4 regions of the Peribacillus simplex NBRC 15720 genome follow, and region 3 is predicted to be linked to each of the others. Evidence: riboswitches for the same ligand, from Rfam matches in the RefSeq annotation. Region 3 holds a riboswitch; each other region holds the start of a gene.
The links. A riboswitch is a leader RNA that binds a small molecule or an ion and turns the genes downstream of it on or off. The one in region 3 is predicted to bind S-adenosylmethionine.
Positions count from the first base shown of each region.

Region 1 (7,487 bases), 280 kb from region 3:
GAGACAAGACCATGTCCTCGTTAGTGCGTTTCATCCAGAATTAACAGGTGATGATCGTTTTCTGCAACTTTTCATTGAAATGGTGAAGACCTCCGTAAGTAAGGTCGAATTGAAAACCTGCTAAACAAATGAAGCTGTCCTATTAATAGGACAGCTTCACTTTTGGATGCTCAAAACGCTATAAAAATAAATACATATAGCTTGAATTTAATATTCTTTACTTTTATACTTGAAAACTAAGTAATTACTTACTTATTTTTTAGTGTTGAAAGGGGAATGTATATGACAGCAAGAGTTGCAGTTATTACAGGAGGAGCAAGCGGAATTGGCCGAGCAACATGCTTGAAATTCGCAGCAAAGGGGGACAAGGTCGTTGTTGCGGATTGTAGAAATGGGATAGGAAACTGTTGAACAGATAACAGCGAATGGTGGAGAGGCCATTTTTGTTAAAACGGATGTTTCTAAGCAGGAAGATGTTGAATCGTTAATAAATGAGGCAGTGGAAACATACGGAAGGATCGATATCATGTTTAATAATGCCGGCATTGGTGCAGGCGGTATGATCCTCGATCAAGATATGGAGGGTTACTTCAAAATGATTGGAGTGAACCAGCACGGAGTTGCCTTTGGAATCATGCGAGCAGGACGGAAAATGAAGGAGCTAGGTAACAAGGGTGTCATTATAAATACCGCTTCTGTGTTTGGCTACTTAGCTTCCCATGGGACTTTTGCCTATCAGGCGACTAAAGGCGCTGTAAGAATGATGACACAGACAGCAGCTTTGGAATTGGGTGCTTTATGGCATTCGCGTAGTGGGCATTGCACCAGGCGGGGTTGACACTCCTATCATACAAGGCTATAAAGATATGGGAATCATCGAAAAATTGAATGCAAGTCAAATGCGCGGTAAATTAATTAAGCCAGAAACCATTGCAAATACCGTCTATCTATTATCGTTAGAGGAAGCGGATGCGATTAATGGAAGTGTAGTCATGGTCGATGATGGCTATGCATCTTTTAAGTGATTTTCTGAAAAGAAAACATCGTCCCAACCAGACGATGTTTTCTATTTATGATATATGGGAATATTGAATTCTAATAGATCAAAGGTAATATGTTGACCGATTGATACCATCAAGATATCATGGAAAATAATTGGTGAAACCGGTCTTATCTTTATAAAAGAAGGTTGATATTTTTGAAAAAAGGGCAGCAAACCAAAGAACGAATCATAAATGTAGCCCGGACTCTTTTTGCCACTAAAGGTTTTGACATGACAAGAACGAATGAAATTGCCTCTGCATGCAATGTTTCCGAAGCTACTATTTACAAATACTTTGATAGCAAAAAAGATTTGCTTTTGGCTACAATTACCCCTAATGAAAAAGAGGAATCTGAAGATGGGACTAGTCATCTTTCAACGGATGATCTAGTGGAGAATCATGTTTGCACCATGATAAAAAAAATTCTTGAAAATAAAGAACAGTTTTCGATATTATTTAGGGAAACACAATTCGATCAAGATATTTCAAAGCAATATGTAGATCAGATTTTCAAGCCAAATGCCAAGCATATTGAAATACAGAAGAGAATAGATAGCGGAGAGATACAATATATCTCTGATATTATCCTATTTAATGTAGGGATCATTTCTTTTACATTGGCATTATCTACACATTATGAGATCCATCAACAAAAAAAGGAGCCATATTTTACTTCTGAACGAATTAAGAGCATTGCTCAACTTTTGGTATATGGTATTCATGGTAAACAAAATCATACATAATGAAACGGTCATATTTGTGGCATGAGCATCAAGCCGCAAATATGACCGTTTTATTTTCATTCAGAGTCGATGAAGTCAACTGGTGAATTTATGAAACCCGAGTGTAAGATTTGACTTATATTTTTCAGACTATTACGATAAATGCATACTGCATGAAATGCTTTACGAAGATTTTATCTGGAAATCATGTAACATTGGAGGGGTATTAAATGAGCGATATCGTAATTTTATCAGGAAGTCCTGCTATACCATCAAGAACGGACATTTCACTAAAACATATTCAATCATTAGTCGAACACGAAGGATTTACCACAGCTTATTTCTCAATTACGGATTTCTCAGCAGATGATTTATTTCAAGGGAAATATAATAGCGAAGATATCTTAAAGCTTTCAGAGAGAATTCAAGCAGCTAGAGGTATCATTATTGGTTCACCTGTTTATAAGGCTTCTTATACAGGGGTATTGAAAGCCTTGATTGATTTGCTGCCAGAAGGTGCTTTTAAGGGTAAGCCAGTGCTGCCAATCATGATTGGAGGAAGTAACAGGCATCTATTGGCGATTGACTATGCGCTTAAACCATTAATTTCAATATTAAAAGGCGAGCCGCTGCAGGGCATTTATTTTGTTGATAAGGAAATAGATAAACAGAATTCAGAAAAACCGATTAATGATTTGGATTTAATTGATCGCGTCCAGAGTCAAGTTCAAGAATTTGTAGAAGCGATACAGTTAAGAAATTAATGACTTCAAGTAATCCCTTCTACAAAAGGAATGGAATTCGAGAAATTATTTTTTCAAGAAAGGACATGCGTCAATAATAGGCTTTTTATGAAAATAGACTTATTTTTTTGGAGACCTTATCTAAAAAGACGAGTCTATTTTCGTATTTATATGAACATAAAATCATAAATTGAATAGTGTGTATAAAAATAACAGTTAATCCATAATATTAAACCAAGTTATTTTATAAGAAAACTCCATTGACAAGGATTAAATATATGTTAATATTTAAAATAATAAAACTTATCCAGAGCGACGGAGGGAATTGGCCCTTTGAAGTCCAGCAACCTGCATGATGGATGCAAGGTGCTACCTCCAACAAAATGTTGATCATTTTGGAAGATAAGGTAAAGATATTTACCTTGGGATCTTTCCATCATGGAAAGATTTTTGTTTTTTTTGAAAAATTGTAGGCAAACCATAACAATGTAAGGTTGTATGGAATTATATAAATCTAAGAAATTCATTTAATCAGCGTTGAAAATAAAATATTCGCGGATTTTCTTAAAGGAGGAACTGGTTTGGATAAAGAGAATCAGCTTGAAGAAATATTTGAACGACTTCAAGAAATGCTTAATTCAATGAAATATGGATCCATTACACTTATTGTCCAGGATGGTAAAATCATTCAAATGGAAAGAAATGAAAAATTAAGAATTAAATAAGGTATCTGCTGACTAGAAAAACTAGAGGCGGGTTTAACTGATATAAAGAGAGTATTGGTTAGATTCGTCTCTTTTTCCTAGAATCAAATAAACCGGAGAAGATTACAACGGGTATTGATCAACAGTTACTCTAACCTGATACAGCAAGTTTTTAGAGGGGGCTACAAAGTTGGCTGCATTAATAAACTATGACAATTTCAACACAGGGGATTTACCTGTATTTCCTGAAGACAGTGAGACAAAAGGAGCTTTGGAAGTTCTGCAATGGGCGAATGACCATTATGGAAACAAACTGATTTATGCTTGTAGTTTTGGTATTGAAGGCATCGTGCTTACGGATTTATTGGCGAAGGTTAATCCTTCGGCGAAAATAGTTTTCCTTGATACAGATGTTCATTTTGAGGAAACTTACCAATTGATCGAGCAAGTGAAAAAGCGATATCCAAAGCTTTCGATCGAAATGAAGAAACCTGCCTTGACGCTTGAGGAACAAGCAGCGGAATATGGGGATGAATTATGGCTTAGAGATTCCAATAAGTGCTGTAACATTCGTAAAATCATTCCGCTTACCGATGTGCTTTCAATGGCAACAGCCTGGCTTTCGGGATTGCGGAGGGAGCAATCCGAAACAAGGGCTCTGACCGAGTATATCAATAAGGATAATAAGTTCAAGTCAGTTAAAATATGTCCACTCATACATTGGACGTGGAAAGATGTTTGGCGCTACGCCCATAAAAACGGACTTCCATATAATATCCTGCATGATAATGGATATCCGAGCATTGGATGTAAAACGTGTACAGCACCGGCCTTCAATGCAGATGATTTACGCTCTGGCCGTTGGCAAGGGGCTCAAAAAACGGAATGCGGATTGCATTTATCTTAAATAAATAGAAACCATAGGGGGAAATTAGCATGACAATCAGTTTACCGCACGGAGGAACATTAATCGATCTTTGGGAACCAAAATATGATTTTAGTAAAATAACAAAGTCAATCGAAATAGATGAAATTGCATTAAGTGATCTTGAATTGATAGGCACTGGTGCCTACAGTCCGATTAAAGGATTCTTTACAAAAAGTGACTATGAGACAGTGGTCAAGGAAATGAGGCTTAGCAGTGGGCATGTATGGAGCATCCCGATTACGCTGCCTTTGACCGAAGAAACTGCAGAAACCCTTACTTTAGGTGAAGAAGTGACGTTGACTCATGAAGGTGAAACATACGGAGTTCTATCCGTTTCCGATATTTACACTCCAGATAAGCAATTGGAAGCGACATTAGTATATCAAACGGATGATGAGAAGCATCCTGGAGTGAAAAATTTATATAACCGTGGGGATGTATATGTCGGCGGGGAAATAAAGTTGATCAAGAGAATAGAGCGTCCGCTATTTCAAGCTCATTATTTGGACCCGGTCGACACAAGGAAAGCTTTTGCGGAAAAAGGCTGGGAAACAGTTGTCGGATTCCAAACGAGGAACCCTGTTCACCGTGCTCATGAATACATTCAAAAGACAGCATTGGAGATTGTCGACGGCTTATTCTTAAATCCTCTCGTAGGTGCCACTAAATCCGATGACATTCCGGCAGATGTAAGAATGGAAAGCTATAAAGTGCTGCTTGAAAAATATTATCCTAAGGATCGCGTCTCCCTTGCAGTTTTCCCTGCTGCCATGCGTTATGCAGGACCAAGAGAAGCCATTTTCCATGCGATGGTCCGTAAAAATTATGGTTGCACCCATTTTATCGTCGGACGTGATCATGCGGGTGTGGGCGATTATTATGGCACATATGATGCTCAAAAAATCTTTGGGAATTTTAACGCAGATGAGTTAGGAATCACTCTATTATTCTTTGAACATAGTTTTTACTGTAAAGCATGTGGCAATATGGCTTCCGCTAAAACTTGTCCGCATGGCAAGGAAGACCATGTCATCCTTTCTGGAACGAAGGTAAGGGAAATGCTTCGTAATGGAGAAATTCCTCCAGCTACCTTTAGCCGTAAAGAAGTCATTGAGGTGTTGATCGAAGGTCTAAAAAAGAATGAAGTTTATAACTGATTGGATATAAATTGAAGTGTCACATGAAGAAGAGGGGGATTATTATATGAGTAAAAGTACGAATGTCACTTGGCATGAAACGTCATTGAACAAGGAGCTCCGTCGGAAGCAGAACGGGCATGAAAGCACAGTTCTATGGTTTACAGGACTCTCGGGTTCCGGAAAATCAACGATTGCGAACGCGGTCGCTAAAGAGTTATATAATCGGAATATTCGAAGTTATGTTTTAGATGGTGATAATATCCGCCACGGATTAAATAAAGATTTAGGTTTTTCTGAAGAGGATCGAACCGAGAATATTAGGCGAATCGGTGAGGTATCGAAGTTATTCGTGGATAGTGGGCAGTTCGTATTGACCGCCTTCATATCACCTTTCAGGGCAGATCGGCAGATTGTACGTGATTTACTCGATGAAGGGGAGTTTATTGAAGTATACATAAAGTGTCCGATCGAAGAGTGCGAAGTGCGTGATCCAAAAGGTCTTTATGACAAGGCGCGTAAAGGAATCATTAAAGATTTTACTGGAATCGACTCTCCATACGAAGAACCTGAACAACCGGAAATCATTTTAGAATCCGACCAATACAGCATTGAAGAGTGCGTTGAACAGGTAATCGGCTATTTGACAGCAAAGAAAGCGATCTAATCAAGGAGGAAATGTAATGGTTTACGAGAAATTTTGGTCGGAAAATCCACTAATCGCTAAAAATAAAACGGAAATCTGGAAATTGGAAAAAGACGGATTGAAGATATTCGATGATATTCCACATTACGCTGCAAATGGTTTTGATTCCATCCCTAAAGAGAATTGGGATATGTTCAAGTGGGCAGGTCTATACCTGCAACGGCCAAAAGAAGCAGGTTACTGGATGATGCGTGTCGTTATTCCCGGAGGTATCCTGACTTATGATCAACAGATAACTCTAGCTAACATCGCTAAAGATTATGGGAGGGATGTATATGACATTACTACCCGTCAAGCCATTCAATTCCACTGGTTGACCATCGAACAAGTCCCCGATATCTTAAACCGTTTGGAAAAGGTTGGACTGACTACGGCCGGTGCATGTGGTGATATCACACGTAATATCATCGGTAATGCATTGGCAGGCATCGATCCTGACGAACTTTTTGATACACGCGAGGTACTTTATGATGTATTTGAGTATTTCCGCCTTAACGAAGACTATTCGAACCTTCCTAGGAAATATAAAATGGCCATAAGTGCTAATATCCATAATGCTTCAAATGCTGAAATCAACTGTGTTTCATTCAATCCAGCTACTAAAGTAATTGATGGAGTAACGGAAGTTGGTTTTCATGTAAAAGTAGGCGGTGGGCTATCCTCCGTTCCGATGCTGGCAGAAGAACTTGACGTATTCATTTTACCTGAAAAAACAGTCGAAGTAGCGGCCGCCATCACGACGATATTCCGTGACTTTGGGTACCGTGAAAAACGTCATCGCTCGCGATTGAAATTCCTTGTAGCTGATTGGGGTCCTGAACAATTCAAGGAAAAATTGCTGGAGTACACCGGTCCACTTCCTGAAAAGGGTGAAAGTGCGGTAAAGGAATGGAATGCAGGTTATTTCTACGGCATCCATAAACAAAAACAAGATGGTCTGAACTATGTTGGAGTCAATATACCAGTTGGTCGTCTAAATCCAGACGAAGTGATCGAGTTTGCCGAACTTGCGAAGAAATATGGAAATGGTGAAATCCGAAACTGTAATTCTCAAAATCTTATCATTCCAAATGTGCCGGATGCAAAACTTGAGGAATTAAAACAGGAATCCATCTTTGAAAGATTTCCATATCAACCAAAAAAATTCATTGGTTATTCCGTTTCTTGTACAGGCATCGAGTATTGTAACCTGGCACTCGTTGAAACAAAAAAACGAATGAGGACCATTTCTGAATCATTGGACAAGGAAATAGATCTCGATGTTCCTGTAAGGATGCATATGGTGGGTTGTCCGAATAATTGCGGTCAAAGAGCCATCGCCGAAATTGGGCTTCAAGGCATAAAAATGAAAAACCAGGACAAAAAGATGGTCGAAGCTTTTGAGATATACGTCGGAGGAACGCTGAATGAAGGCGGTAAGTTCAATGAAAAACTTAAAGGAAAAGTGGAAGCTGAACAGCTCTATCATGTTCTGAAAGAACTGATCCTATTTTTCAAAGAAACAA
Region 1 covers NZ_CP017704.1:5,299,005-5,306,491, forward strand. The annotation lists gene pdxT (pyridoxal 5'-phosphate synthase glutaminase subunit PdxT) at 1-124, shown strand, start outside; partial or broken gene BS1321_RS25570 (SDR family NAD(P)-dependent oxidoreductase) at 283-1,025, shown strand; gene BS1321_RS25575 (TetR/AcrR family transcriptional regulator) at 1,199-1,786, shown strand; gene ssuE (NADPH-dependent FMN reductase) at 1,996-2,529, shown strand; SAM riboswitch class I at 2,809-2,917, shown strand; gene BS1321_RS25585 (YezD family protein) at 3,090-3,233, shown strand; gene BS1321_RS25590 (phosphoadenylyl-sulfate reductase) at 3,415-4,119, shown strand; gene sat (sulfate adenylyltransferase) at 4,149-5,297, shown strand; gene cysC (adenylyl-sulfate kinase) at 5,344-5,943, shown strand; gene BS1321_RS25605 (nitrite/sulfite reductase) at 5,960-7,487, shown strand, end outside.
Region 1: linked by a shared signal. The riboswitch ahead of BS1321_RS25585 (YezD family protein) and the one ahead of BS1321_RS24340 (bifunctional homocysteine S-methyltransferase/methylenetetrahydrofolate reductase) in region 3 are both predicted to bind S-adenosylmethionine.

Region 2 (7,487 bases), 2.0 Mb from region 3:
CCAATCCACTAAGATTAAACAATCAGATAGAACCACTTTTGCACACAGTCTTTATTTGTTCCATGCGTAAAACGATGGAAGAAGTTGAAATCAACATGATACCGTTGGTTTTTAGGTTACGGTTCCCATGATAAAGCGCCTCACTTCTCTAAGTTGGGGAAAAATTATGAGCGACGTATTATGTGAATGATGAACGAAAAAACAGTTTGCCTATTCATTTCATGCGGCAGCAGACCGTAACGGATTTGTGTAGGGGACGATAGTAACACCCGGAAATACGCCTGGTAGTCGTATCTTAGAGCCTCTGGTTGAACATGTGATTGAGTATGGTGGAAAACCTGAAGCTGTTGCTGCAGATGCAACAAAACACCAGCTTTACCCTATACACGTCCTCAAACAAAGGAAGAATTCTTCCGCAATCATGACTATATGTAATATGAACGTTTTGATTGTTATCTCTGCCCATCGGCGATATTTTAAAGCACTCAACAACAAATAAAGAGGGCTATCGTGAGTACACATCGCTTTAACTGCCTCAAATCCAATAAAATCAAAAAGGTTTCGGAATGAGACTATTCCGAAACCTTTTTGTCTACAAACTGCGACCTGAATTAAATCAGGCCGCTATCCTTGAATTATTTATCCGCCGGTACAACTGCACCTTTGTATTCCTTTAGAATAAAATCTTGAATTTCTTTAGAATGTAATACTTCTACTAGCGTTTTGATTTCTTCTTTATTTTCATCACCTTTGTTTACAGCAATAACGTTAACATATGGTGATTCCGAATCTTCAATTGCAATCGAATCTTCAAGCGGATTCAATCCAGCGTCAATCGCATAGTTGGAGTTGATCAGGACGGCATCGCCTTCGCCGCTTTCATATATTTTAGGAAGCAGGGCCGCTTCATAATCAGCATCGAATTTAAGGTTTTTCTTATTTTCAACGATGTCTTTAGTTGTAGCTGTCGTTTTATCGATGCCTTCTTTTAATGTAATCAGGCCATTTTTTTCTAATAGAGATAACGCACGTCCGTGGTCAGCAACAGAGCTGCTCATAATAATTGTTGCGCCTTCCGGAAGTTTATCAATGCTTTTATACTTTTGTGAATATAGAGCAATCGGCTCGATATGAATTCCGCCAGCATTAACGAAGTCATATCCATTTTCTTTAATTTGCCCCTCTAAATATGGAATGTGTTGAAAGTAGTTAGCATCCAATTCCTTATCATTCAACGCCTTATTCGGTAAAACATAGTCCTGGAATGTTTCGATTTCCAATTCGATTCCTTTTTCTTTAAGAAGCGGCTTAGCTTCCTCAAGGATTTCAGCATGCGGAACATTGGATGCCCCTACAACTAATTTCTTCAATTCTTTTTCCGTATCGCTGCCGCTTTTATCCTTTTCACTTCCACAAGCAGCCAAAGCGAAAGATAACACTAAAATTAATGCAAATCCTAAAAACTTTTTCATCCTATTCATCTCCCTTTATCTTTTGTCCAATTTAGATGTAATCACATCTCCAATAATTTGAATTATGAAGACGATAATTAGAATAACGATAGTCGCTACAAGCGTAACGTCATTTTGATTTCTTTGATAGCCGTCCAAATAGGCTAGATTACCAAGCCCGCCTGCGCCGATGACCCCGGCCATTGCGGTATATCCAACCAATGCAATCGACGTTACCGTAATCCCGGAAATAAGGGCAGGCATCGACTCTGGAAGAAGGACCTTCCAAATGATCGTGCTCGTTTTTGCCCCCATCGATTTAGCGGCTTCAATTACACCTTTATCGATTTCACGAAGGCCGATTTCAACCATACGCGCATAAAATGGGGCCGCACCGATAATAAGTGCCGGCAGTGCAGCGTTCTCTCCGATCATGGAACCGACAAGCGCTTTAGTGAAAGGAATGAGCAGCACGATCAAAATAAGAAATGGAATGGAACGGAATATATTAACGACAGCACTCATGATCCCGTTGACTGCCCGGTTTTCCCACATATTACCCTTCCCTGTCAGGAACAGGATCAATCCTAATATTATGCCTATAAAAAAGGTTGCTACTACAGAGATGCTTGTCATGTAAAGCGTTTCTTTCGTTGCTTCAATAATGTCTTCCCAATCAATATTCGGCAATAATTCTTCAAGCATGAGTAATCACCTCCACGCCTACCTGCTGTGCTTTAATGAATTCGATTGCGCGGAGCATTTCATCCTCTGTGCCATCAAGATGGATAAACAATGTTCCATATGAACCGCTTCTTGTTTGGGATATCTTACCTTGAACGATATTGACATCCAACTCGAAGTTACGTACAAGCTTGGTGATCAACGGGCTTTCTGCATGATCACCTACAAAGGTCAATTGAATCACTTTGCCTGCAGGATAGCGTTCGAGCAAATGGTCCATCGTTTCTTTCGTTTCTTCTGGTTCCGTTACTTGTTGCACGAAACGCTTCGTCATTTGTTCTTTAGGATTCTTGAAAACATCAAGGACAGGACCCTGTTCAACAACTTGCCCGCTTTCCATCACTGCGACGCGATGACAGATTTTACGTATTACATGCATTTCATGTGTTATCAAAACGATCGTCAATCCCAGGCGCTGATTGATGTCAACAAGCAATTCGAGTATTGAGTCGGTAGTCTGTGGATCCAATGCAGAAGTCGCTTCATCACAAAGCAGCACTTTAGGATCATTTGCCAGAGCCCTGGCTATCCCCACCCTTTGCTTCTGCCCTCCGCTTAATTGTGAAGGATAGGCCTTTTCCCTGCCTTCCAGTCCGACTAACTTGATCAATTCGTTCACACGCTTGGTTCGTTCAGTTTTAGAAACTCCTGCAATTTCCAATGGGAAAGAAATATTCTCCTGAACGGTCCTTGACCATAATAAATTGAAATGCTGGAAAATCATGCTGATTTCTTGACGGGCCTTACGGAGCTGAGCCCCTTTAATTTTTGAAATTTCCTTCTCAGCCACCACAACGGATCCCTCTGTGGGTGTTTCCAATCCATTGAGCATTCTGATCAAAGTACTTTTCCCCGCACCACTGTAACCGATGATACCGAAAATCTCGCCTTTATTTATTTCAACATTCACATTATTTACAGCCTTGATCGTCTCACTGTTTCCTTTTCCTGTACGGAACAGTTTACTGACTTTCGTCAATGTAATCATTAATCCTCACCTCTTTTATCCAATAAAACCTATGAACTTAGTTAATTTCTCTACATTATTAATTTGTTTCCACTACCATTTTTTCTGTTCATACAAAAGTTTTCCCCAATTAAAATAGAAAAAACCTTTCTGCATGAGCAGAAAGGCAGGTGAAGAAACAGGCCTTCCTCTCATCTTCCAAAGTGATTAAACTTTGTGTGAATTGGCACCTTTCCAAGGAAATCTCCTTGTCGGTTGCCGGGTTTCATCGGGCACATCCCTCCACCTCTCTTGATAAGAGCTAATATATAGAATATTTTGTACATCATTAAGTTCTTTAGTATGGTGAAATTTTATCATAGATAAAAAAGGAGCGCAATGTATATTATTTCTAGTACAAGAATGAACAGGAACTTTGCTTAAACCGTTTTGGAAGACAAGGAGACGATATTCGTCGCTTTTTCAATGGCCTGCTCCAAATCTTCTATTAAATCGGCTACATTTTCAATCCCAATGGATAAACGGACTTGATCAGCACTCACACCCGCTTTCGCAAGCCCCGCCTCATTCAATTGTTGATGGGTCGTACTGGCTGGGTGAATGATCAAGCTCTTCGCATCCCCTACATTCGCTACATGGGACCATAATTCCACCGAATTGATAAGTTTTGCCCCAGCTTCGCGATTACCTTGAATTCCAAATGTAACGACCGATCCAGCTCCCTTTGGCAAATATTTATCCGCAAGGGCTTTATCGGGATGATCCTCATCACCAGGATGTGAAACCCAGGTCACGGCAGGGTGGTTTTTTAAATACTTAATGACAGACTTGGTGTTTGATATATGTTCTTTCATCCTTACATGCAGCGTTTCAAGTCCAAGCGTAAACTGGAATGCACTTTGGGCACTTAGCGCAGGGCCTAAATCACGAAGTAACTGGACTCGGGCTTTCGTTATGAATGCGGCAGGTCCAATTGCCTCGGCGTATACCAGACCATCGTAACTTGGGTCAGGCTCCGTGAAGCCAGGGTAGTTTGGCGAGTTCCAATCGAACTTCCCTCCATCCACGATGACACCGCCCAGCGTCGTTCCATTTCCCAGAAGCCATTTTGTAGCAGAATGGATGACAATATCCGCTCCAAAATCAATTGGTCTGCATAGATATGGTGTCGCGAAGGTATTATCAATGATTAAAGGTATGCCTGCATCATGGGCGATTTCCGCTACCGCTTCAATATCGAGCACCCTCAAACTTGGATTTCCGATCGTTTCAGCAAAAATGGCTTTAGTTCTTGGCGTAATTGCCCTTTTGAAATTTTCAGGGTCATCGGGAGAAACGAACTTCACTTTTATTCCATATTTAGGAAGAGTATTTTCAAAAAGGTTATACGTACCGCCATATAATGTAGAGGCTGAAACAATCTCATCCCCTGCAGCGGCAATATTCAGGATTGAAAGTGAGATGGCAGCCATTCCGCTTGATGCTGCCAATCCACCGATACCGCCTTCCAATAAGGCCATTCTTTCCTCAAAAACGCTTACCGTGGGATTATGGAGTCGTGTATATATATATCCATTCTCCTTTAGGCCAAATAAATTCGCTGCATGGTCGGTGTCTTTGAACAAGTATGCATTGCTTTGGTAGATAGGAACTGCACGGGCACCTGTTTCATCAGTTTGCAGACCGCCATGAACACTCAATGTTTCGAAACGCAACTTTTTCTCTAACATATGTTTTCTCCTCTTTTTCTATGGATTTAGTTAGAATTATATGAAATCTGGCCTTTTATAAACAAAAAAACCACTTCAATAAGAAGAGGTTTCAAGAACACACCTCATCTACCAGAGCCAACACTCTGCTGGAATTAGCACCGTATATAAATTTATACCGGTTGCCGGGCTTCGTCGGGCCAGTCCCTCCGCCACTCTTGATAAGAACTATTAAATTCTGCCGTTACTTAATTCAAAATATAGCATTTTAGAATAAATCAGTCAATGAATTGTTAGAATATTCTTTGTTTAATTTCAATCTCGCATTCAAATCTCCGCAACAAAGAAACCAACCACTGTTCTGATTGGTTTCTTAGCTGATTTCCTTAAGCAATCCGTACAAATAGGGAACGGATTGAAAGGCATATATTTTTTTGTGCAGCTGTCCTTCTTTGAAAAGCAATAAACATGGAACACTTTCGATTTCATATGATTCGGCAATTCCTTGGATATAGTTCATATTCATTTTGCCTGCCTTCAATTCCGGGAAAAGCTCCAAGGATATCGTCAGCATCTTGGAGGCAACCTGACAGGTGCCGCATAAAGGCGTATATAAATATAAGCAAAAGGTTTCCCCATTTTCAACAGCAAGCTTACACTCTTCTTCTTTCCATTCCTGCATCAATTAGTCGTTCACCCTTTGACTTAAAAATTTCATTTTCACATTCATATTGGCAGATATAAGCACAGTTGCGATATGATGTTCTGGTGAGCTTTCCACTTCTTTGTACATTTTATTAATATACAGGTGGTTCGCTTCCGGCATTTCCCTTCGGAATTGCTTTCGCAGCTTTTCTCCTGATTCATCTGCGTCAAAAAGGAGATAAACATCACGGTCCATCAATTCATCCACTAATTCATCCAGCTTAGTTAATGATATGGTTCCATTCGTACATCTTATTTCCACATCTTCATTTAAAACGGAGGCAACTTTTCTTCTATCGGAACTGCCTTCTACAATGATCACTTTATCGAATTCGCCCCACTCCATGTCATCACTCCATCTCACGAATTATGTGCGCAACTGCCACTGTACAAAATGAAAAGAGAGCAGGCCTTTTCAGTCCCCCTCTCCTTCTTTTTTAACCGTTGATTAAACTCTCATATTCTTCAGCACTCATCAGGTTTTCAATATCACTGCTATTAGATGGTTCAAGCACGACCATCCATGCCTTTTCATAAGGAGACTCATTTACATATTCAGGGTTGTCACTTAAATCTTCGTTTACTTCTACAACCTTGCCACTGATAGGAGCATAAAGCTCAGAAACGGTCTTAACGGATTCAACGCTTCCAAATGGTTCGTTCGCTTTCAATTCATCGCCGATTTCCGGAAGCTCAACGAATACGATGTCCCCAAGCTCGGATTGTGCGAAAGCTGTAATTCCAATGCGCACTGTTCCATCTTCCGTTTTGACCCATTCATGTTCTTTAGTGTAACGAAGTTCTTTTGGTGTTGTTGTCATTATTAACCCTCCATATGTACAGCTTATTTTATCTATACCATTATAAGGTAGATTGTTTGTTTAAGTAAGGAATTAACCAAATATTTTGTGAAATTTTAGTTCCAAACCTGTTCGAATTGCTCTTCTTTGAAACCTACCGTCACTTTGGTGCCATCCGTAACAATCGGCCTTTTCAGAAGCATGCCATCTGTGGACAATATATCAAGCATCTCTGCTTCAGAAGCTTCTTTCAGCTTATCCTTTAAGCCCAGCTCCCGATATTTTTGACCGCTAGTATTGAAAAACTTCTTCAATTCCAAATTACTGATTTTATATAGTTGTTCTATTTCAGTTCGCGAAGGCGGATTTTCCGCTATATGGATCGCTTCATACTGCAGTTCATGATTATCCAGCCACTTCTTCGCATTACGGCATGTGCCGCATTTTGGGTACCAATATAATGTTAAGCCCATCATTTCACCACCTATCAATAGAATACCCGTTTTCAGCACGCAATACAATGAAATGTCTTTTGAATTTCCAACGCGATTTCATCAAAGGAAATAAAGGGGTTATACAATCTGAACGTTGCCTCCAGGCACTCGCTTTCTTCGGGCGCTCTACCCTGGACGCGCTTTTCCCACAGGCGTCTCGCAAAAAGTTCCAATCTACTTTGTTTTAAAAATTAGATAGAACCCCTTTTGCCTACAAACTGAAGGGAATGCCTTTACGGCATTCCCTTTACAGATTCTGATTCATTGCTTAAAGAGCATATTTTTCCGCTTCGATTACCTTGATGGAAGCTTCACGTTTTTTCGCAATGACATTGATTGGATTGTGTCTTGTCAGCTTGCGGAGCGACGATAGCATGATGCGAAGAGTATCGCCTGTTTCCACCGCAATTAACGTTTCCTTTGCATGCTGTTCTATTTCATTGAAAGCTTCCTGAACGAAGATTTCTGTGTAAAGCACTTTTTGTTTGTTCTTCTCCAGACCTTTAACTGCAATTGCTTTTTCCGTACGCAATACCACGGATTCCGCTGCATAGGCAAGGGATGCGATATCAGCAATGTTGGAGAGGATTTCTTGTTCTTGATCAAGATTTTTGCCG
Region 2 covers NZ_CP017704.1:3,003,072-3,010,558, reverse strand. The annotation lists partial or broken gene BS1321_RS28165 (IS5/IS1182 family transposase) at 177-524, shown strand; gene BS1321_RS14355 (MetQ/NlpA family ABC transporter substrate-binding protein) at 636-1,472, opposite strand; gene BS1321_RS14350 (methionine ABC transporter permease) at 1,488-2,156, opposite strand; gene BS1321_RS14345 (methionine ABC transporter ATP-binding protein) at 2,149-3,183, opposite strand; SAM riboswitch class I at 3,351-3,463, opposite strand; gene BS1321_RS14340 (O-acetylhomoserine aminocarboxypropyltransferase/cysteine synthase family protein) at 3,582-4,892, opposite strand; SAM riboswitch class I at 4,994-5,099, opposite strand; gene BS1321_RS14335 (thioredoxin family protein) at 5,245-5,553, opposite strand; gene BS1321_RS14330 (toprim domain-containing protein) at 5,557-5,922, opposite strand; gene gcvH (glycine cleavage system protein GcvH) at 6,014-6,397, opposite strand; gene BS1321_RS14320 (arsenate reductase family protein) at 6,493-6,849, opposite strand; gene BS1321_RS14315 (acyl-CoA dehydrogenase family protein) at 7,139-7,487, opposite strand, start outside.
Region 2: linked by a shared signal. The riboswitch ahead of BS1321_RS14340 (O-acetylhomoserine aminocarboxypropyltransferase/cysteine synthase family protein) and the one ahead of BS1321_RS24340 (bifunctional homocysteine S-methyltransferase/methylenetetrahydrofolate reductase) in region 3 are both predicted to bind S-adenosylmethionine.

Region 3 (7,487 bases):
CGATAAAATGATCGTGGAAACAATGAAGGCAAATCTACTCGTGGAAAAAACGGAAGATATTTATGAGGGCATTCCGACTTTCAAGGTGGAAATTTCCCCGGTAAGTTTTAATGTGAAGGATCTTCCTCTTGTATTGGCTAAAGAACAGTTGCAAAACGAATCATTGCCGGAACTTCATGATACCCTATTATTTTCGGCATTGGCGGTTCCTAATCCACATTTGATCACGCTCGTCGATAGTGATGTTTTACAAAGTGATTTACAGGAAGAACTTTCAACAAAGGTCAATCAACCGAATGAGCTTTTCCCTGATGGTGTCAATGTCAGCTTTGTGAAAGAGCTGGAACCAGGGAGCATTTATGTGCGGACATTCGAACGGGGAGTAGGCTTCACGAATGCATGTGGAACGGCTATGTCGGCTTCAAGCCTAGTAACATGCTCTGTTGGTTTAAACGCATTGGAAAGTGAAATATCTGTCTACAATAACGGCGGAAAAGTTAAATGCGTGGTCCACCATGATGAAGAAAGCCAAAAGTATTCAATTGATTTAATCGGGAACGCAACCTATGAATTCAAGGTATCGATTGAAATAGACTTAGATCAGCCTGAAAAATTTGAAATGCTTGAAAAAGAGGATTTTGAATTGGAAACAAGCTTATATGCCAAGCTGCAGGATGAAGTGCAAAGTTATTTGAAAACAAAATTATAAAGAAATTTTCAGACTGCAGGCAAACTCGAAGAAAAGCGAGTTTGCCTGCAGTTTTCTTATTTAAAAAAAGTTGCAGTTGATTTCAGAAATCCGCTCTCTTTCCGCCGATTGTCTGCCAAGCCTCTTCGCCGCAAGCGTCTGTGGAGTCTCGGCTAGCCTGTTATTCGGCAAGAGTATCACAACTAGTTGTTGGTCTTTTTTTGTTTTAAGAACGACAATACATCCAAAAAGGCTGGTCCATTATCGACGAGTCTGTAATCCATAAATGCACACCCTTCCCTTTTTATTCTGTTTGGTATGGTTTCAATCGTATATTCCTTTAACTGGAGACTTTCGTCCACTTCCTCCCAAAACAAAGGTGTAGCCACACCAGCGAAAGAATTTCCCCGTGGGGAATAAGGCAGTATGATGGTTTTTCCTTCACTATGCTGTACAAAGTCCAAGTAAAGTCGATTATGCCGATTTATTTTCATTCTTTCCATTGTAAAATCATTTTGGTTGGAACTTGTTAAGTAGTCACCGAGAAAGTCGGTGAAAATGCGTGTCTCCTGATAAGTAAATCTGTTTTCAGGCAGAGGGATGTGAATTTGCAGTCCTTTGTTACCTGAAGTTTTTACAAAAGCTTTTATCCTTAATGATTCCATCACTTTTTTTATTTCCTGTGCGGCCTTTATCGCTAACGAGAAAAATTCGATGGAAGGAGGATCTAAGTCCAGGACGATTTCGTCGGGTCGTGTTTTACCCGCTTTCTGAAATGGGGCATGGAATTCCAATGCAAGTTGATTACCGAACCAAAGAAGCGTTTCAATATCGTTACACAGCATATATTCGATATCCTCATCCATGAACGTTTTAATAAAGGCTGGCGCATAATCAGGTTTATTTTTCTGGAAAAATCTTTCTTTATCCAAAGTGCCATGAGGATAGCGGATCGTTGTAAGCAGCTTATCCTTCAAGAAGGGTAAGAAGAAAGCTGAAACCTCCCGTAAATAATGCAGGTATTCAACTTTTACCACCTGTTTATCTCCTGTTATCCAAAGCGGTTTATCCCTGGAAGTTATTTGTACAGTATCTGGAAATGTGTATTGGCCTAGCACGAATTTCTCCCAGGTACATTCGTCAGGAGACGTTTGTAAAAGCCATTGCGAAAACTGAGGTTCACGCAATTCATTTTCCTCATATACGTGTAAGAATTGAACTTCGATGCAAATGGATGGATGGATATAAAAAAATTGCGCGTCTTCGTCTGATGCATTTTGCTTGATCAGTTCATGCAATATTCTTTTATCTTGAGCACTCAGTCCGTTTTTAACACTTCCGATTTTCGTTACGGCACCTTCTTTGAAAACTGCGAGGGAAACGTAACCATTTTCTTTGTGCAATGCTGTAATGAAACAAGAAACGGTCTTCCAATTTTTGACCTTAATCCAAGATGTAGTCCGTTTTCCTTCTTGCCAAGTACCCCGAATTTCCTTGGCGACAACCCCTTCGCCATCTAATAGGGTGACCTTATTCAAGGCATTATCCAAAACGTCAAAACTCTCTATTAATTGTATCAAAGCCTTATCGTTGGGATCAGGCGGCATAGGAAAGCCAAGTTTTGCCCCCATTTTCAACATCAATTTCCTTCGTTCTTCCATAGGTTTAGCTGCTACGTCTTTTCCGCTGATTCGAAGCAGGTCAAACGCTATAAACCGGCATGGGGAAAAGCGGGCTTTTTCTGAAATTAAGAATTGTTTCCCAAGGCGTCCTCGCCACTGTATTTGAAAAAAGTCCGCTTTCGCCTGATTGGTAAGCCAGACCAATTCTCCATCTAACTGAAGTGGGAGATAATCTTCCAGGTCCAGATCTTTAATGTAAGCAATGATTTCTGGGAATTGTGGTGATAATTCCTTCTCGTTCCGACTCGAAATGTTTATGGTATCGGAGTCTATCGTTAAAATAGCCCTAAAGCCGTCATATTTGACTTCATAACGCCAATCCTTTGAGTTGGGGGCTTCGGGGTAATAGGTTGGCAGCATCGGTTTCATTTTTGTATTTACCTCCGCAAATAATTGATTAACATTATTTTGCCAAAAAAACGAAGTGTTAGAGTTGGCAATTGTTTTTTCGTTTTTTTTTGAACAAAGTGGAATAATAAAATTGTTCTTCTCTTTAAAAATAAGTTATGAGGTGACGAATATGCATACGATGTGGAAGGGGAGCATATCATTCGGTTTGGTGAACATTCCGATCAAACTTCATGCTGCAACGGAGGACAAGGATATTTCTTTAAGGACGTTGCATAAGGAATGTCATTCACCGATTAAATACGAAAAGGTTTGTCCGGTATGCCAGAAGGAAGTGGGGAAGGATGATATAGTCCGCGCTTTTGAGTATACAAAGGGAAAATTTGTTGTATTGGAAGACAATGAACTAGAACAACTGAAAAAACAAAACGAAGAAAAAGCCGTGGAAATCGTGGATTTCGTTAAAATTGAAGAAATAGATCCCATTTATTTTAATCGGAGTTATTACATGTCCCCTAACGACGGAGGGATAAAAGCTTATTCCCTTTTGAGGCAGGCCCTCAAGGAATCGAATAAGGTAGGGTTAGCGAAAATCATCATTCGCTCTAAAGAACAAATGGCGGTAATACGAGTCGTTGATAATACCTTGGTGATGGAAACGATTCATTATCCGGATGAAGTTCGCTCCACAGCGGATGTTCCGAATATCCCTGCCAATGATACCATTGTAAAAAAAGAAATCGATACCGCCGTTCTATTGATAGATCAATTAACGACTACTTTCGATCCGACAAAATACACCGATGACTATCGAACCGCGTTACTTGAATTGATTGAATCAAAGAAAACGGGACAGACGACGATTACTGCCAAAACAAAAGAACCAGTTTCCAACAATGTAACCGATTTAATGGAGGCATTACAGGCATCCATTGACCGTACGAAACATGATGAACCGGAAAAGAAAAAGACGACCCGAAAGAAAGCGGCACCGAAAAAAAAGAAACAAGCTTAAACAGGAAGCTGAGCGGAAGACGTATGATGTCGCTCGGCTTTCTGCTTGTTATAGCCCGGGGTCTTGCCTTCTAATAAGGTAATGAAAGTGACTTTACAGGGAGAGAATTACATAGGGAAGGAAAGTACAAATAGGTAGGTGGATCACGATTTAAGGAACTGAATGGAATTAAAAGAAAATGATGGATGGAAATGAAGGCAAAAAAATTCGCTCCCTAAAGAGCGACAATGAGGAATTCAATCGTGAAAATCAACATATAGGCGAACGGTTGTAGTTTTCGACTATATATTGTGTTCATATTCTACCATATTTAATTCTGAAATAGCAACAAAATTACTGAAACTAACATATGAATTTTTCTGGAAATCAATGATATTTCGCCCATTTAACAGCTCATGTGGTTTTTGCATATTCAGATTTGCTATATTCTTAAAAAAAACTACAGGATAAAATGGATTTTTAGTATAATTTATACATATTGGATGATATAAATTAAATATGAATGGAAGATGCAAAATGGAAAATGGAATAATCAAATCACTTCATGCCGGGAAGCCGAAACATGATATTTTTTCGAATATCGATATCTTTTCAGCCATGGATAAACAAGCAAAGGATAATGTGACTGTGACTAAATCAGGCATAATTGGTGATGGGGTAGGTAATGTAAAGTTCCATGGAGGTCCTGATCGGGCTTTGTGCTTTTACCCCTTTGAGCATTATTCATTATGGAATGAAAAATTCTCTAAAAAGCTGGATATCCCTGCATTCGGTGAAAATTTAACCATAGCGGGGATGAGGGAAGAAACAACGTATATCGGCGATATATATCAAATAGGCAATGTGATTGTTCAAATTAACCAGGGGAGGATACCTTGTTCGACCATTTCCCACTTCAATCAAGAACCTAAGTTTTTGGAACTCGTGCTGAAAACGAGTTTCACTGGTTATTTTGCAAGAGTACTTCAAGAAGGAACGATAAATAAACAAAACGAGATTGTGCTAATAGATCGTTTGCAAGAAAAAATTTCAGTTCATTATGCAGCAGAGGTAATCCTTCATAAACGAGATGGACTTGAAGGAGCAAATGCTTTACTTACACTAGACTCGTTAGCGGAAGACTGGAAACAAAGGATCTTGAAGAGGGTTCAAGCTGCAAAAGATTGAATCATTTTTGCAAAAGTGAAAAAAATGTCGATCAGGTATTGAAATTGACAGATTATTAATGTAAATTAAGTATAATCAAATTTTGAAATCTTGTGAAAATTATATAAATGGATCTTATCGAGAGAGGTGGAGGGACTGGCCCGAAGAAACCTCAGCAACCAGCTTAGGCAAAGGTGCTAAATCCAGCAAGCAGAGCTTGATAGATGAGGAGAATGTTTCAATAAACCTTCTTCTTTGAGAAGGTTTTTTTTCCTTTTCTCTCATACTCTTAGAATACGACAAAAACAGGATTGTTTTTGAGAGAGGGTGTAATGATGAATTTTCGTAAAGAAGTTAAAGAAAGAATGCTGGTTGGGGAAGGGGCAATGGGGACCTTACTGTACTCTAATGGCATCGATCAATGTTATGAGGAATTAAACTGCACGAACCCAGATCAAATAGAGTCCATCCATCGTGCTTATCTGGAAGCTGGTGCAGATATCCTTCAATCGAATACATACGGAGCCAATTTCAACAAATTGAAACGGCATGGACTTGAAGATGAAGTGAGCAGAATCAATCGTCAGGGAGTCATTCTTGCTAAAAAAGCGGCAAAAGGAAAGGCATATGTCTTCGGTACCATAGGGGCACAGCGGAGTATCAGGAAATCGGATTTAAGCTTGGAAGAGATAAAACGGGGTTTTCGTGAACAGCTATACAGTCTGCTGATGGAAAACCCTGATGGGATTCTCTTGGAAACATTTTATGACTTGGAGGAACTGGAAACCGTCCTGCAAATCGTTAAAAATGAAACCGGACTGCCGATCATCGCAAATGTTTCAATGCATGAACTTGGCAATCTTCAAAATGGAATCCATTTAAATGAAGCCTTTCAAAAACTCGAGCAATTGGGTGCCGATGTTGTCGGGGTGAATTGCCGTCTCGGTCCACATCATATGATTCGCGCATTGGAAGAAGTGAGTTTGCCAAAGCAAGCATCGATTGCCATTTATCCTAATGCCAGCCTCCCGGATTATGTGGATGGAAGGCTCGTCTATAAAGCTGTGCCGGAATATTTCGGTTCAAGTGCCCTGGAACTTCGTGAGCAAGGTGCCACGATCATAGGAGGGTGCTGTGGAACGACTCCACTGCATATCCAAGCTGTAAAGAATGCGATTGGAAGTTTGGCTCCCGTGAAAGAGAAATTTACGAAATCCCGCGAAATAGAAATAATTGAAGTGAACGACAGAGAATTGGAACTTCCCCTTTACGAAAAGGCCAAAACAGAAAGGACGATTCTTGTTGAACTTGATCCACCGAAAAAGCTGGGAATAGAGAGCTTCATGACTGGTGCTGAGGTTTTGAAAAAAGCAGGGGTCGATTCCATTACATTAGCGGATAATTCACTTGCCTCACCAAGGATATCGAATGATGCACTTGCTAATTTACTGAAGAACCAATTGAATATAAAGCCGATGGTGCATATAACATGCCGTGATCGAAATTTGATTGGCCTGCAGTCACATTTAATGGGTCTGCAGACGGTGGGGCTGAACGAAATATTGATCATCACCGGTGACCCTTCAAAAATTGGGGACTTCCCGGGTGCCACTTCGGTTTATGATTTATCTTCCTTTGACCTAATAAGCATGGTCAAACAATTTAATGAAGGTCTTTCCTATTCTGGTCAAAGTTTGGGCCAACGGGCCAATTTTAAAATTGCAGCAGCTTTTAATCCCAATGTGAAATATTTGGATAAAGCCGTACTGAGAATGGAAAAGAAGATTGCCTGCGGTGCTCAATCCTTTTTGACGCAGCCAATTTATTCGGTGGAGCAGATCGAGGAAGTATATGAGGCTACAAAACATTTAGATACCCCGATTTTCATCGGTATCATGCCTTTGACAAGCACAAGGAATGCCGAATTCATCCATAATGAGATCCCAGGAATCAAATTGCCTGATAATGTTAGAAGGGCAATGGCTTTAGCGGGGGATGACCCTGTAAAGTCAAGGATTGAAGGGGTAAATATCGCACGAGAGCTTGTGGACGCTGCAAGGGAAAAATTCAAGGGCATATATTTAATCACTCCGTTCCTTCGCTATGAAATGACGGCGGAACTTACGAAATATATTAGAAAAGTCGATAGTAAACATACATCAGAGGTGGCAGTTCATGAATAAAAAAGCGATTCAAGATCAGTTAAATTCTAAGATTCTCCTTCTTGACGGGGCGATGGGAACCATGCTCCAAGCTGAGGATTTGACAGCAGAGGATTTTGGAGGGGAACAATTCGAGGGCTGCAATGAATATTTATCACTGACGCAACCGGAAATCATCCAATCCATCCATGAAAAATATTTAGCAGCGGGTGCAGATATCATTGAAACAAATACCTTCGGAGCGACCAGCATCGTTCTTGAGGAATACCAAATAAGCACGATCGCCTACAAGCTTAATAAAATTTCAGCTGAGCTTGCCGTTAAAGCATGTGAAAAGTATTCCAATGATGAATGGCCAAGGTATGTAGCTGGCTCGATGGGTCCCACTACAAAAACGCTTTCCGTAACAGGAGGAACGACTTTTGATATTTTAACCGATTCTTATG
Region 3 covers NZ_CP017704.1:5,020,937-5,028,423, forward strand. The annotation lists gene dapF (diaminopimelate epimerase) at 1-709, shown strand, start outside; gene ligD (DNA ligase D) at 892-2,739, opposite strand; gene ku (non-homologous end joining protein Ku) at 2,891-3,733, shown strand; gene BS1321_RS24335 (MOSC domain-containing protein) at 4,250-4,900, shown strand; SAM riboswitch class I at 5,012-5,110, shown strand; gene BS1321_RS24340 (bifunctional homocysteine S-methyltransferase/methylenetetrahydrofolate reductase) at 5,215-7,062, shown strand; gene metH (methionine synthase) at 7,055-7,487, shown strand, end outside.

Region 4 (7,487 bases), 2.1 Mb from region 3:
ATTTATCTTGGATAAAGAAAAAATGACATTTTTGAAGGATACCGAATATGAAGGCAAGAACTCCGCTTTCTTAGACATCGACCGTTACATCAATGAAGGACTGGCTGGTGGAAATGTTTATTCAGCTGCTGACCTTCAAAACATTGAAGAAGCACATGATTTTTATGATGAAACAGATCCAAACGAAAATAAATAATAATGTTCGGAGCCTCCTTTAGGTGGCTCCTTTTTATAAAACTGCCAACTCTTCCTTTAGCCCGAACATTTCTTTATTAATTATTACATAAGCCTTTTCAAGATTAAGTAAATACTCTACTTTTTCATTTGAATTTTTTGCCTTCACATTAATTTCCTTGTTCAACCTTGCATAATTTTCACTTAAAGAAACCATTTCCTCCCCAGAAAAATTATACATAACCTGAGCTTTTAAAAAATCCGTATAGTACCTAACTGTTCCAAACATGCATTACACCTCTTTAAATTTTTTATAAAGAATACTTTTCTTTGTTCCATAGGAAGAAGAGTTCTCCTTATGATTTTGATAAAAGTCTACTATTAAATCGGATTCCTTCTTAAAAAATAAAAAAACAACTTCCCGATTAGAAGTTGTTAGAGTGCAAACGAAACGAAACATAACAAAAAATAAACATGAATTTTCCATTTTTCTAAAAATGAAAAACATGCTTTTGTCAATTTTCGCACTTAACACCTCCTATCCTCGTAGGCTTATGATGCTGTGCTAAAAATAGGCAGGTATCCTGGCTCATGATCATCGCTTTTCGAACCTTCCCATCCCCTTTTGCAGAAGACAGTGGCATTACTCGAATCGCTCTCATATACAGTTGCGGGACAGCGCCGGACTCTAACCGGACTTCCCTTTTAAGCAGACAATCCTCAAAAATATTGCCTGCACCTTTTTCTAGACGTATTTAATTTTCAGTTTAAATGTATCGAATTATCCATTAAATTACAATTTGTGCTACGGTGTTCAAAAAGAAATTTGCTTAGAACCTCTTCCATTACACAAAACCACTAATTAGTGTTTTGCTAGATTATCCTTATTAATCAATACTTTTTCTTTTAATATCGATGTAATGATATGCTCTGAATCCCATTCATGCCCAGATATCTCGATAAGGGGATAGCGGTTCGGTAAAACGACCTGCTGGATTTCATGAACGGTCAGTCCTTGAGAATGTAAGCGTAAAATTTCACCTTGGAGGTTTTCCAAATAATCGAGTTTTTTTCGAAACATTTCCTTCCCATCAGGCACATGCCCAGCATGGCAGCAAAACACTTCCCCGAAGTCATATTGAAGTAATTTTTTTATGGAATCGATGATGACCGGGACAGACTCTTCCCGTAAGACAAGCTTTGTTTTTGGCGTTACGAAAAGGTCTCCTGAAAAGAGCATGCCATTACTGTGATTCAAATACACCATATGGTCCTTCGCATGACCAGGTGTAAAAATCGGCTCCCACGTTTGGGTACGGGAATGAATGGCCTTCCCTAGCGGCTCAGCTTTAAAGGCGTCTCTCTTTCCCCAGAAAATTTTGCGATATTCAGGATATACAGCATCCTTTGCACAAACCTCAACCGACATCGGGTGAATGAAAAGCGGGACCTTTTTATGTTCCTGTATCCATGCAGCGCCCCCCGTATGGTCTTCATGATAGTGAGTCAGGGCCACTGAGTCGAAGTCTGAGGACTCATAGAATGGAATAAGCTCTTCCAATAAAATCTCTGCTCCAGTATCTATCAATAGGCCATCCGTTAAAAAGACATAAACACTCATCCCCGACTTGTTCCCGCCAGGAGTCCCTTGCACACAAACCACATCATTTACCGTCTTAATCTCTATCATTCAATCGCCTCCCCCATCATTGTACAACAATAGTTTCATCTTCCTTTTTTTAACTTTACTATAATAAATGTAGTACCACTTTACCTTTTTGACAAGGAAATATTGGAATAATTAACCTGGATGGAAATGCTGGATTATTACATAATAGCCCTTTTTCCACAAATCTTTTCAACGGACCGTACCAAATTTAACGACAAAAATCATCCCAAAATCACAGAAACGATTGACATTGTCGAATTTTACAAATAATATAGATTATATTATAAAACTTGAAATATTCTAAAATAATAATTTACTTATCAAGAGTGACGGAGGGATCAGGCCCTGTGATGTCCAGCAACCGCCCTTAGGGAACGGTGCCACTTCCTGCAGGATGATTGCATTCTGAAAGATAAGACGAGATATAATTTCGCTGCCTCTTTCTGAATGATAGAGGCAGCTTTTTTAATGTTTAAGGGGGAAAGCTCATGATTGAAATCCGTTCAGTCCGAAAGGAATACGTCTCGAAGAAAAACCGAGTTATCGGAGTGGATAACGTTTCTTTGACCATTAAAACAGGCGAAGTGTATGGAATTGTCGGCTACAGCGGAGCTGGAAAAAGCTCATTACTCCGCTGCTTGAATTTGCTTGAACGTCCGACAGGTGGAAATATCATCATCGACGGCATTGATTTAACATCTTTATCAAGTAAAGAGCTTCGTAAACAACGCCAAAAAATCGGAATGATATTCCAGCACTTTTCCCTGGTCAGTTCAAAAACCGTTTATGAAAATGTCGCTTTCGCCTTAAAGGCCGCGCATCGATCGAAGGATGCCATCAGGTTACGTGTATTGGAATTGTTGGAAATCGTAGGCCTCAGCGATAAGAAAGATGTTTATCCGGCACAGCTTAGCGGTGGACAGAAGCAGCGGGTCGGCATTGCTCGCGCCTTAGCGAATGATCCCACTGTACTATTATGTGATGAAGCGACTTCAGCCCTTGATCCAACAACTACAAAAGCGATTTTACAGTTATTGAAAAAGATAAGCAGTGAGCTTGGTATCACCATCGTGTTGATTACACATGAAATGGAAGTGGTCAAAGAACTATGCCACCGAGTCGCTGTCATGCAGGATGGCCGGGTAATTGAGGAAGGTCCCGTTTATGAAATATTTTCACAGCCTAAGCAGGAATTAACGAAGCAATTCATTAGCAGTGTACTGGATTTCGAACTCCCTTCGCACTTGATTGAAGAAAGTAAAGGTACGATTATTAAAATTCAATTCGAAGGGCATACCGCCGGTGAGTCGATTCTTTCGGATACTCTCCAATCCCATTCAGTAAAGGGTAATATTTTACACGGTAAAATTGAGTATATCCAGGATGTCCCTTTAGGCATTTTGATCATCGAGTTAATTGGCGATGCCGCCCAAATTCATTCGGCATTGGACTATATAAAAAATCGTTCCAGTTCTGTGGAGGTGTTAAAACATGTCACTGCTTGATCCCATCATCAATATTTTACCTGATCTTAATAAAGCCTTTCTTGAAACGATTTATATGGTCGGCGTTTCCCTTGCAGTAGCTCTGCTGATTGGTTTACCGCTTGGAGTATTGCTGTTTACGACAACCAGGAATTTATTTTTTGAAAATAGCATCGTGAACCGATCTCTCGGTTTCGCAGTCAATATTGTACGTTCAATCCCGTTCATCATTCTATTGGTCGCCCTCCTTCCTTTAACGGACCTTCTTACGGGATCGACGATAGGGCCAAGAGCGGCTTCTGTTTCCCTTTCCGTATCCGCAATACCTTTTTTTGCAAGGATCGTTGAATCGGCATTACGTGAAATAGACAGAGGAGTGATTGAAGCTGCAATTGCCGTAGGTGCCACTCCATGGATGATCATTAAGGATGTACTTCTTCCAGAGGCAAAACCGGGAATCATTCAAGGACTTACATTAACGACCATTTCGCTTATCGGTTACTCTGCAATGGCAGGGACAATCGGCGGAGGCGGAATTGGCGACCTGGCCATCCGGTACGGATATTACCGTTATGACAACACAGTCATGATCACGACGATCGTCGTGCTGATCTGCCTTGTGCAAATCATTCAAATGGTTGGTGACAAAGCCTCATACATAGTTAACAAACGATAGGATCAGTCATTTTTTCAATGATTCAATACATTTCATTACTCAGGAGGAATTTCAAATGAAGAAAATAGCTTCGTTATTATCAGTCTGTGCACTTGCCCTTGGCTTGGCAGCTTGCGGGAGCGATGATGCATCCCCAAAAACTGAAGACAAAAAAGAATTGAAGATCGGGGCGACTACCGGGCCCTACGCCGATATGGTTAAAGAGGCCATCAAACCCGGTCTTGAAGATCTCGGTTACAAAATAGAGATCGTCGAATTCACCGACTATATCCAGCCGAATAAGTCGCTTGGCAACCATTCGATCGACGCCAACCTATTCCAGCATAAAGTGTACATGGATAACTTCGCTAAAGAAAATGATTTGAAGCTTTCCGACCTTATCATTGTTCCAACAGCACCAATGGGCATATATTCGAACAAGTATAAATCATTGAAAGAAATTAAAGACGGTACATCCCTTGCAGTGCCCAATGATCCGGTTAACCTCGCACGTGCACTTAAAGTGCTGGTGGATGAAGGGTTGATTGAAGTCGATCCAGATGTCGATCCTTTAAAAATATCCGAAAAGGATGTAACGAAAAATCCAAAAAACATCCAACTCAAACCATTGGAATCCGCTCAATTGCCACGGGCAACAGACAGTGTTGACCTATCAGCGGTCCCTGGCAACTTCGCTCTTGCAGCGAAAATGGACCTAAAGGATGCCCTTGTTTTAGAAAAAATGCCGGATATGTATCGAAACGTTGTTGCAGTGAATACAAAAGATGAAGACGCTCAATTTGCAAAGGATATTAAATCAGTTGTGGAATCCGATCAGTTTGAAAAAGTGATCGATGACAAATTTGCCGGATTCGGAAAACCAGACTGGATGAAATGATCAAATAATCGAGGCCTGCTTCCCCTTTACTGGGAACAGGCCTTTCATTAAGGAGAACGAATATGAATAACTTACTGGAGGTCCGCAGCGGCCCCGCTTATTACGCCTGTAAAGATAATGTCCTTGAAAACCTGGAAGCAAAACTGAGTAAAGGGAACATTCGTAAAGTGCTCGTTATTCATGGAAGAAAATCATGGGAAGTTGCTGAACCCTTTTTTCCTTCCTTAGAAAATATTGAGCCGATTTTTTTCAAATACGGCGGGGAATGCAGTGACGCAGAAATTGAACGCGTCAAGAAGTCTGCTCTTCAACACGGTGTGGATGCATTAATCGGCATTGGCGGCGGTAAGCTGCTCGACCTCGCCAAATCGGCCGGAAACTCGCTTCAAAAGGAAATCATCCTCATTCCTACCCTTGCTTCCACCTGCGCGGCCTGGACTCCGTTGAGTGTCATTTATGATGATAATGGTTCATATGTCCGCTATGATATTCATGAAAGAAACGCTTGGATGTTATTTATCGAACCAGGTATTCTTCTGAATTCACCTATTAACTATTTACGGGCTGGAATCGGCGATACATTGGCGAAATGGTACGAAGGCAATGCACTGGCCGAAAAGCTTGCCACCAAGTCCGTTTGTATTGAATTGGCCCATTTAGCCGCAAGGGAATGCCAGGAAGTTTTATTGACATATGGCGAGGAAGCCCTAGGTGATTTGGAAAATGGTAAATGGACAGACTCGCTGCAGCGTGTAATTGAAACGAACATCATCACCAGTGGTCTAGTTGGCGGCTTTGGTGACCAGTACCTGCGCGTTGCCGGTGCCCACTCGATTCATAATGGCATGACTACCATCACGCAAACGCATCATTTACTTCACGGGGAAAAAGTGGCATATGGCATTTTAGTCCAGCTTGTTTTAGAAGGGAAATTCTCAGAAATCAAACAATTGCTGCCAATCTACCAGGTGCTTAAACTGCCGATGACATTGCTTGATATTGGCCTGACGGTTGAACATAAGGCGGAACTTCAACAGATTGCAGCCCAGTCTGTCAAAGAAGGTGAAGACATCCATCTTCTTTTCCCTGATATCAACAAGGAAAAAGTAGCGGCCGCCATGGAAATCCTTGAAATCCTCACAAACCCCGTAAGCACAGCCATGGACTAAAAAAGCGATGGGGTTTTTACCCCATCGCTTTTTTTAATTCCTTCACTTTGTTTGTTTAAATCATCCTTTTCACCAAGCCAACATAAAGTGCCGTCAATACTTCAGTAAAATAAAAGAAGGTTTCAACCTACTGTCTGTTTCCATAATCCAAGAAGATCACTTTCATGTTGTCTGTGGATACCGGCTTTTCTATCAGCAGATTCCGGACGTCCCTTTTCCCAGTTCCATATATCTTCGAGAGTTTCTGAAAGGGGACGGAATGTTAGTCCATTATTGATGGCTTTATTGTTATCGACAGCCAAAAACCCATTCAAAGGTTCCTTAGCTCCCGGTAAAGGGAACTCTTCTGGTATCCATAAAGGCATCTCTCCCCACGGCTCTACTTTATTGTCATTTAAAAACTTTTCCGATACCCATGTAAAATCAGCATTACTTCTTGTTACCTTTTTGCAACCTTCAAGTAATTGCCCCATAGTTAGTGTGTAATCTGGTCCAACGGCATTATATGTACCTGTCATATTTTTTTCTATCATTTGTATGACCCATTGAGCCAAGTCCCTTGCATCGATAACTTGGATTGGACGTCCAGGTCGTCCAGGAGATAAAATTTCTCCCCCTTCCGCTATTCTTTTAAGCCAGTACGGCAATCGGTCAGTGTAATCATACGGACCTACTATTTGACCGGCACGAATTGACAAGACTTTCCCCGGCAGTTCTTTTTCAGCTGCTTTTTCGCTTAATGATTTTAATGGTCCATAATATTCACCGTATATCGGTCCAGCAGTTCCGCGGGTGATCTCTTCTGCTTTATCCTCATTTAGTGTATGAACCTCTCCATTTTCATCAATACCTGGTTCGGTTGGATCACTATAAACTGAGATGCTTGAAATATATGTATAATGTTTAACTTGATTAAGCAAACTGCAAGATTTCGATACAGTTCGAGGGATAAAGCCAGATGTGTCAATGACTGCATCCCACTGTCTACCTTTCAACATTTCCAGATCCCCGTCGCGGTCCCCTCTTAACTGTTCTATTTCGGGAAAAACATAAGGATCGCTTCCTCGATTAAAAAGTGTGACATCATGCCCTTTCACTATCGCAGCTTTTACTAAATTTCGGCCTAAAAACCGTGTACCACCCAATATTAAAATGTTCATAAGATCTCCTCCTCTTTAACGATATTCCATTAAGCATACGCAATACCCTTTCCTAAAATTAATAATATTTGCAACTTTTCTTTGAACTCTTTTTAAACCATGAATTTCCCTTCTCGAGAAAACTGGCAATATCCTATTCTTTTGAACTTTATTCTTTTTCGCTATAATGATATGGAAAGGGAGAAAGAAGGTGGAAACGATGCTTGAAAATCTCAAACAAAAATTCCCGAATGCTCTTACCAATAAAAAGGAAATTGATGATATTTCTGACTATGTTT
Region 4 covers NZ_CP017704.1:1,426,825-1,434,311, forward strand. The annotation lists gene BS1321_RS06755 (hypothetical protein) at 8-196, shown strand; gene BS1321_RS06760 (hypothetical protein) at 230-463, opposite strand; cobalamin riboswitch at 732-932, opposite strand; gene BS1321_RS06770 (MBL fold metallo-hydrolase) at 1,037-1,864, opposite strand; SAM riboswitch class I at 2,158-2,262, shown strand; gene BS1321_RS06775 (methionine ABC transporter ATP-binding protein) at 2,332-3,348, shown strand; gene BS1321_RS06780 (methionine ABC transporter permease) at 3,335-4,003, shown strand; gene BS1321_RS06785 (MetQ/NlpA family ABC transporter substrate-binding protein) at 4,059-4,880, shown strand; gene BS1321_RS06790 (iron-containing alcohol dehydrogenase family protein) at 4,943-6,049, shown strand; gene BS1321_RS06795 (NAD-dependent epimerase/dehydratase family protein) at 6,172-7,209, opposite strand; gene BS1321_RS06800 (PucR family transcriptional regulator) at 7,409-7,487, shown strand, end outside.
Region 4: linked by a shared signal. The riboswitch ahead of BS1321_RS06775 (methionine ABC transporter ATP-binding protein) and the one ahead of BS1321_RS24340 (bifunctional homocysteine S-methyltransferase/methylenetetrahydrofolate reductase) in region 3 are both predicted to bind S-adenosylmethionine.